One region of the Streptomyces sp. NPDC085900 genome, then DNA from elsewhere that is predicted to be linked to it. Evidence: riboswitches for the same ligand, from Rfam matches in the RefSeq annotation. Region 1 holds a riboswitch; the other holds the start of a gene.
What was found. Region 1 has a riboswitch for ZMP and ZTP ahead of ACIGDI_RS12470 (glycine hydroxymethyltransferase). Riboswitches for the same ligand answer to the same signal wherever they lie in the genome.
Positions count from the first base shown of each region.

Region 1 (4,113 bases):
CTTCGGCGGCGGCAAGGGAAGCTCCGGCGGCTGAGGCACCCATGCGGCGACACACCATCACCCCCCGCCCGGGCTGGCAGCGGACCGTGGAGGAACAGGGCCTCGTCTACCCCCTCACCCGCCATCCCGACGGCTCCCTTCGGCCCTACTGGGACGAGAGCGCCTACTACTCCTTCACCCTCGACGAGGTCGAGGCCCTGGAGGAGGTCGTCGAGGAACTCCACCGCATGTGCCTCGCCGCGGCGGAGCACATCGTCACCGAGGGCCGCCTGCCGGAGCTGGGCATCACCGACCCCCGCGTGGCCGAGGCGGTCACCGAGGCCTGGCGGCGGCGCGCCGAACTCCCCTCCGTCTACGGCCGTTTCGACCTGCGCTACGACGGCACGGGCCCGGCGAAACTCCTGGAGTACAACGCCGACACCCCCACCTCCCTGGTCGAGGCCGCGTCCCCCCAGTGGTTCTGGATGGAGGAGCGCTTCCCGGGCGCCGACCAGTGGAACTCCCTCCACGAACGCCTCGTCGCCGCCTGGAAGAGGCAGGCCGCGCTCCTCCCGCCCGGCAGCCCCCTGCACTTCGCGCACTCCTCGGACGACGAACTCGGCGAGGACCTGATGACGGTCGCCTACCTCAAGGAGACGGCCGAGCAGGCGGGCCTGGACACCGACTGGATCTCGATGGAGGAGATCGGCTGGGACCCCCTCTCCGGCCGCTTCGTCGACAACCGGCTCCGTTTCATCCGCAGCTGCTTCAAGCTCTACCCGTGGGAGTGGCTGACCACCGACGCCTTCGCCGGCCACGTCCTCGACACCCTCGACAACGGCGGCGGCACGGGCTCGACGATGTGGATCGAGCCCGCCTGGAAGATGCTGCTGAGCAACAAGGCGCTGCTGGCGATCCTGTGGGAGCTCTATCCGGGCCACCCCAACCTCCTCGCCGCCCACCTGGACGGCCCGCGCGAGTCGGCGGTGACGACCGGCTGGGTCGCCAAGCCGCTGCTGGGCCGCGAGGGCGCCGGCGTCACGATTCACGAGCCCGGCAGCGAGGCGGTCCCGCGCGAGGAGCCCTGCTGCTACCAGGAGCTGGCCCCGCTGCCCGTCTTCGACGGCAACCACGTCGTCCTCGGCGCCTGGGTCGTCGAGGACGAGGCGGCGGGCCTCGGCCTCCGCGAGTCGTCCGGACCGGTCACCGACGAGTACGCCCGCTTCCTGCCGCACGTGATCCTGTGACGCCGCCGCTCGCATGATGGACGGACCCCTGCGCCGTACGGCATCCCCGGTAGGGTGATCGGTGGGCCGTGACTGGCGCGCTGGGATGGGACCGACCATCGGGGAGCGGCCCGAGTCAGTGAGTGCCGTGCGCCTGGGCCGTACCGTGAACGCTGAAAGCCGACGTCCGGAGGTCCCTCATGTCAGCCGACTCCCTCTCCACCGAGTCCACCGCCTTCCGCGCCGCCCTCGACGTGATCCGAGCGGTCGAGCCCCGCGTGGCCGACGCCATCGGCCAGGAGGTCCACGACCAGCGCGAGATGCTCAAGCTGATCGCCTCCGAGAACTACGCCTCCCCGGCCACCCTGCTGGCGATGGGCAACTGGTTCAGCGACAAGTACGCCGAGGGCACCGTCGGCCGCCGCTTCTACGCCGGCTGCCGCAACGTCGACACCGTCGAGTCGCTGGCCGCCGAGCACGCCCGCGAGCTGTTCGGCGCCCGCCACGCCTACGTCCAGCCGCACTCCGGCATCGACGCCAACCTCGTCGCCTTCTGGGCCGTCCTCGCCGACCGCGTCGAGGCGCCCTTCCTGGAGAAGACCGGCGTCCGCCAGGTCAACGACCTCTCCGAGGCCGACTGGGCCGAGCTGCGCCAGGCCTTCGGCAACCAGCGCATGCTCGGCATGTCCCTGGACGCCGGCGGCCACCTCACCCACGGCTTCCGCCCGAACATCTCCGGCAAGATGTTCGACCAGCGCTCCTACGGCACCGACCCGGCCACCGGCCTGATCGACTACGAGGCGCTGCGCACGTCCGCCCGCGAGTTCAAGCCGCTGATCATCGTCGCGGGCTACTCGGCCTACCCCCGGCTGGTGAACTTCCGGATCATGCGCGAGATCGCCGACGAGGTCGGCGCGACGCTGATGGTCGACATGGCGCACTTCGCGGGCCTCGTCGCCGGCAAGGTCCTCACCGGCGACTTCGACCCGGTCCCGCACGCCCAGATCGTCACCACGACCACCCACAAGTCGCTGCGCGGCCCGCGCGGCGGCATGGTCCTGTGCGACGACTCGCTCAAGGACCAGGTCGACCGCGGCTGCCCGATGGTCCTCGGCGGCCCGCTCCCGCACGTCATGGCCGCCAAGGCCGTCGCCCTCGCCGAGGCGCGTCAGCCCTCCTTCCAGGACTACGCGCAGCGCATCGTGGACAACTCCCGCGCGCTGGCCGAGGGCCTGATGCGCCGGGGCGCGACCCTGGTGACCGGCGGCACCGACAACCACCTCAACCTGATCGACGTCGCCACCTCCTACGGCCTCACCGGCCGCCAGGCCGAGGCCGCGCTCCTCGACTCCGGCATCGTCACCAACCGCAACGCCATCCCGGCCGACCCGAACGGCGCCTGGTACACCTCCGGCATCCGCATCGGCACCCCCGCCCTGACCACCCGCGGTCTGGGCACGGCCGAGATGGACGAGGTCGCGGGTCTGATCGACCGCGTGCTGACCACGGCCGAGCCGGGCACCACCAAGTCGGGCGCCCCCTCCAAGGCCTCCCACGTCCTCGACGAGAAGGTGTCCGAGGAGATCGCCCAGCGCGCCACGGACCTGGTGGCGGGCTTCCCGCTGTACCCGGAGATCGACCTCGGCTGACGCCCCGGCGGCCGTCAGAGGTCGATCAGCTCCTGTCGTGGCTCCTCCCGCGGCGGTCCGGCTCCGCGCCGGGCCGCCGCGCGGCGCATCAGCACCGTGCCGCCGACGCCGGCCACCAGCCCGGCACCCAGCCCGGAGAGCGCCCACCGGACCGGGCTCCGGCCGGCAGCGGGTCCCTTCCCGGCGCTCCCCTCGCTCCCCGGCCCGCTCAGCACCTTCTCCCGCTCCAGTTCCACGAACACCGAACGCGGCGCCCGATGCGCCGGATGTCGTCGTCCCGTACCTCGGGCGCGGGATCGCTGCGGACCCAGGGCGTGCCGTCGGCCGCCACGAACAGCTGGTCCTGCCGCTCCACGGCCACGTCACCGCCCGGGGCCCGGTCGGTCTGCGGCCAGCCCCCGACGCCCGACAGCCCCCAGACCACGGTGACGTCCACCGGGGGGTAGTGCCCCTCGGTCCACGCCTCCGGCACCCGTTCCGTGCCCGTGAACGTCGGTGCCAGCAGCCGCCGCAGACACGCGAAGGCGGCATCGCCGGACCGCAGCACGGTCGACCGCCCGGTACCGCCCGCGACGACCATCGCCACGTCGGGGACGTCCCGGTCGCCGGACCCCGGGCCTCCCGCGTGGGCCGGGGCCGCGCCGCACAGCGCGAACACCGCCACCGTCGACACGAGAGCGCCGCACCCCGCCCTCGCACGTCCGCTCAGCCGCCGCATGGGCCGCCCCCCTCGCTGGTCCAGGGCCCGTCTCCCACCTTGTTACACCGTCGGGCACAGATCGGTTCCCACCTGTTTCCGGCCGGTTCCGGATCGGGGCCGCGGACCTGAGAGAATGGTGAGCATGGCCTCTGATCGACCCCGCGTGCTCTCCGGCATCCAGCCCACCGCCGGCTCGTTCCACCTCGGCAACTACCTCGGCGCCGTGCGCCAGTGGGTGGCCCTGCAGGAGAGCCACGACGCGTTCTACATGGTCGTCGACCTGCACGCGATCACGATCCCGCAGGACCCGGCGGAGCTGCGGGCCAACACCCGGCTCGCCGCCGCCCAGCTCCTCGCGGCCGGCCTCGACCCGGAGCGCTGCACGCTCTTCGTGCAGAGCCACGTCCCCGAGCACGCCCAGCTCGCCTGGGTCATGAACTGCCTCACCGGCTTCGGCGAGGCCTCCCGCATGACCCAGTTCAAGGACAAGTCCGCCAAGCAGGGCGCCGACCGGGCGAGCGTCGGCCTGTTCACGTACCCGATCCTCCAGGTCGCCGAC
Region 1 covers NZ_JBITSP010000003.1:655,465-659,577, reverse strand. The annotation lists gene ACIGDI_RS12480 (hypothetical protein) at 1-34, shown strand, start outside; gene ACIGDI_RS12475 (glutathionylspermidine synthase family protein) at 42-1,226, shown strand; ZMP/ZTP riboswitch at 1,285-1,372, shown strand; gene ACIGDI_RS12470 (glycine hydroxymethyltransferase) at 1,406-2,854, shown strand; gene ACIGDI_RS12465 (hypothetical protein) at 2,869-3,090, opposite strand; gene ACIGDI_RS12460 (hypothetical protein) at 3,063-3,527, opposite strand; gene trpS (tryptophan--tRNA ligase) at 3,697-4,113, shown strand, end outside.

Region 2 (4,113 bases), on a different contig from region 1:
CTGGGCGAGGGGCGAGGTGAAAGCGGGCGGCGGATGCGTCTCCCCGTCTGGGGCCGACGGGGCAGGAGCGCTTCGGGCCGGGTGGCCGACGGCGAGCGCCGCGGCGAAGGCGGGCGGGGGACGCGTCTTCCGGTCCGGGGGCGCCGGTGGCAGCTCGCCCGGGGTTCTGTGGCCGTCGGGGAACGCGGGTGGTCGGCGCGTCTTCCGGTCCGGGGGCGCCGGTGGCAGCTCGCCCGGGGTTCTGTGGCCGTCGGGGAACGCCGGTGGTCGGCGCGTCTTCCCGTCCCGGGTCGCCGGGGGCAGCTCGCCCGAGACCCTCTGGCCGTCGGGGAACGCCGGTCGTCGGCGCTCATTCCCGTCCGGGGCCGGCCGGCCAAGGTCGCCTGGGGGCTCGTGGCCGTCCTTGTCGTGGCCTGCGTGACGCTGGCTCTGGTGCTCACCGGACCCGGTACGCCGCCCGCCGTCGCCGCGCCCCGGCCGCTGGTCGTGCAGGCCGACTCCACGCCCGTACCCCTGAAGGTGCTGGCCGACCGGGCGCGGGCGGTCGCCGCCGACGGCTCGCCGAGCCTGCGCAAGGGCACCCATGTGCAGTCGTGGAGCATGGGCATGAGCGAGGACGCTCCCCCGATCACCCTGCCCGAGGAACGCGTCGTGCGCTGGCGGGCGGACGGGAGCCACACCGAGCTCGTCGTCGCGACCGACCCGCGCCACCCGGGCCGGCCCGTCCTCACCGACGCGGGCGGCGCCGTGGCGGACGGCCATGTGATCACCCGGCGCACCTACCCGCCGAGCTGGAGCGACGCCCCGCCCGAGTCGCCCCCGCCGCACGAGGCCGCCCGGCTGCGCGCCTACCTGCGGGAGGCGGCGCACCTGCGCGCCGTACCCACCACTCCCGAACTCCTCGACGCCGTGGAGCTGTTGCTCGACCACTGGACGCTCGGCGCCCGCGAGAGCGCGGCACTCGCCCGGCTGCTGGCGGACACCGAGGGGCTGCGCCCGGCCGGGCAGGTGACCGACCGGCTCGGGCGGCGGGGCCAGGCGTACGTGTACAAGGGCCACGGTCTGCGCCGGATGCTGGTGATGGACCCGGTCACCGGCGCCGTACTCGGCCTGGAGAGCGTGTTCGCCCGGGCCGAGCCCGCGTACGGCGTCAAGGCCGGTGACGTGATGTCGTACAGCGCCTGGATGCGCTGATCACACCCCGAGCTGCCGGGCGGCGGCGTCGACGGTCTGCTCCAGCAGCGTGGCGATCGTCATCGGGCCGACGCCGCCCGGCACCGGCGTGATGAGCGAGGCGCGCTCGGCGGCGGAGTCGAAGTCGACGTCGCCGACGTTGCCCGCGTTGTACCCGGCGTCGACGACCACGGCGCCCGGCTTGACGTCCTCCCGGCGGATCAGCCGCGGCCGGCCCACCGCGGCCACCACGATGTCCGCCTCCCGGACCATGGCAGACAGCTCGCGGGTACGGCGAGTGGCAGTACGTCACCGTCGCGTCCTGGGCAAGCAGCAGCATGCCGACCGGCTTGCCGAGGATGGCGCTGCGGCCCACGACGACCGCTCGCTTCCCGGCCGGATCGACGTCGTACTCGTCGAGCAGCCGCATGATCCCGCCGGGGGTGCAGGAGACGAATCCCGGCAGGCCGAAGCTCGTCGTCGCGAAGGACGCGAAGGTGACGCCGTCGACGTCCTTCTCGGGCGCGATCGCCTCGAACGCAGCCCGCTCGTCGATGTGTTCGCCGACCGGGTGCTGCAGCAGGATGCCGTGCACGGCGGGGTCGTCGGACAGTGCGCGCAGGGTGGCGACGAGCTCCCCAGTGGTCGTGGCGGTGGGCAGGGTCACGTGCCGCGACTCGATGCCGGCCTTGCGGCAGCGGTTCTGCTTCATGCGGACGTAGGTGACGGAGGCCGGGTCCTCGCCGACCAGGACCGTCGCGAGGCAGGGGGTGGCACCGGTGCGCTCGGTGAGGTCGGCGGCGCGCTTGGCGGTGTCCTCGACGATGCGACGGGCGAGCGCAGTGCCGTCCTCCCCCAGTGCCTCAAGGGCCTGGGAGGTGCCCCCAGCCGGGCCTGGGTCATGATCCACTCCTGGGTGACGGATCGCCCAGGCGCACGGCATCGACTCTGCGTGGCCGCTCCCCGGTGGTGCTCCACCTCAGCGCCAGTCACGGCCCGCCGACAGCCTAACCGAGGCCGGTCCGGACACGCCGGGGGCCTGGACCCGCCCGCGGCGGGCCCGGCCCCTCGCCGCCTCTCCTCCTACTCGTCCCAGGCCTGGATCAGGATCTCCTCGGCGATCTTCCCGTCACGCAACGTGATCATCGACTCGGTGAGGACCCGGGTGCCGTCCGAGTACCGGCAGGACTGGCTGTACGCGGCGTGGTCGCCCTGGATGATGCACTGGTCGACCTTGTGCGTCATGTCCCGGCTGTAGATGTCCTGGAACAGAGCGCCGATCTCGTCGCGCCCGCGCAGGACCCTGGGTTGGCTCGGCTGACTGTTGCGGTCCACGATGCGCACTTGCGCGTCGTCCGCGTAGAGCGACAGAAGATCCGCCGCCGTGTGTCCTTCGACCCCCTTGCGCAGTGTCTCGGCGTTGAAGGTGGAGCTTGCCGCGGTGCCCATGGTGACCTCCTCCGAGGGCCGCGACCCAAAGCGGAGCGGGCCGCGCAGCACCTCACCTTCGAGCCTCCTCCGCCCCGGCAGGCTCGGCAAGCGCAGCGGTCCGATGCGCCTGACGGGTGAGCGGGGCGGTGCGCCCGTGTCCGGCGGGCGGCCGCGGCCGTTGCTCAGAGCATGATCTCAACACGACGTATCGTCGCCGCCGTTGGTCTCGCCGCGGGCATCACGGGCCTCGCCGCGCCGATGGCGAGCGCGGCCCCCGTGGCCGCCCAGAACCCGGGCCGGATCAGCCCGATGGCCACGCTCGACTCGCTCGCGGTGAGTGATGTGCCCCGGGAGCACGTGGGCGAGATGCCCAGGCCGTCCGACCAGCTGCAGCGGCTGAACGACCTCAACCAGCTGCACCAGGTCACCGACCTGGCGGCCCCCCTGCTCCCGCTCCTCGGGGCCATCCACTGAGCGAGCAGCTCCCCGACCGAGGGCCGCCCGAATCCGGGCGGCCCTCGCTGTTTGCGGGGTCCTCACCCCGCCGTGGCCAGGAACTGCGTGGCGGCGAGCTCCGCGTAGAGCGGGTCCGCGGCGACGAGTTCGCGATGGGTGCCCACGGCACGCACCCGGCCCGCGTCCATGACGACGATCCGGTCGGCCATCGTCACCGTCGACAGCCGGTGGGCGACGACCAGCACCGTCGTCGTACGGGAGACGTCCGCGACGGTGTCCCGCAGCGCCGCCTCGTTGACCGCGTCCAGCTGCGAGGTGGCCTCGTCGAGCAGCAGCAGCCGGGGACGGCGCAGCAGGGCGCGGGCGATGGCGACCCGCTGCCGCTCACCGCCGGAGAGCTTGGTGCCGCGGTGCCCCACCAGGGTCTCCAACCCTTGCGGAAGGCGGGCGACCAGGCCGTCGAGGCGGGTCGTCTTCACCACGCGGGCCAGCGCGTCGTCGTCCGCGTCCGGGTTGCCCAGCAACAGGTTGTCCCGCAGCGAACCGGACAGGACCGGCGCGTCCTGCTCCACGTAGCCGATCGCCGACCGCAGCCGCGGCAGCTCCCAGTCGGCGAGCGGGCGGCCGTCCAGGGAGATCGTCCCCGACTCGGGATCGTAGAACCGCTCGATGAGCGAGAAGACCGTCGTCTTGCCCGCGCCGGACGGGCCGACGAACGCCGTCATGCCGCGCGCGGGCACGGCGAACGACACTCCGTGATGCACGTACGGCAGATCGTCGGTGTACCGGAAGCGGACGTCGTCGAAGGCGAGGGCGGCCGGCTCCGCGCCGGGCGTCGGCAACGGAGCGGGCCGGGCGGCCGGTTCGGAGGGCAGGCTCAGCGCCTCCTGGATGCGCGCCAGGGCGGCGGCACCCGTCTGGTACTGCGTGATCGCGCCGACCACCTGCTGGATCGGGGACATCAGATAGAAGACGTACAGCAGGAACGCCACCAGCGTGCCCACCTCGATCGCCCCGGTGGCCACCCGCGCCCCGCCCACCGCCAGCACGGTG
Region 2 covers NZ_JBITSP010000005.1:671,616-675,728, reverse strand. The annotation lists gene ACIGDI_RS21530 (CU044_5270 family protein) at 244-1,194, shown strand; partial or broken gene ACIGDI_RS21525 (bifunctional 5,10-methylenetetrahydrofolate dehydrogenase/5,10-methenyltetrahydrofolate cyclohydrolase) at 1,195-2,083, opposite strand; ZMP/ZTP riboswitch at 2,093-2,176, opposite strand; gene ACIGDI_RS21520 (nuclear transport factor 2 family protein) at 2,257-2,622, opposite strand; gene ACIGDI_RS21515 (hypothetical protein) at 2,794-3,078, shown strand; gene ACIGDI_RS21510 (ABC transporter ATP-binding protein) at 3,141-4,113, opposite strand, start outside.
Region 2: another riboswitch for ZMP and ZTP. It lies ahead of ACIGDI_RS21525 (bifunctional 5,10-methylenetetrahydrofolate dehydrogenase/5,10-methenyltetrahydrofolate cyclohydrolase); the one in region 1 lies ahead of ACIGDI_RS12470 (glycine hydroxymethyltransferase).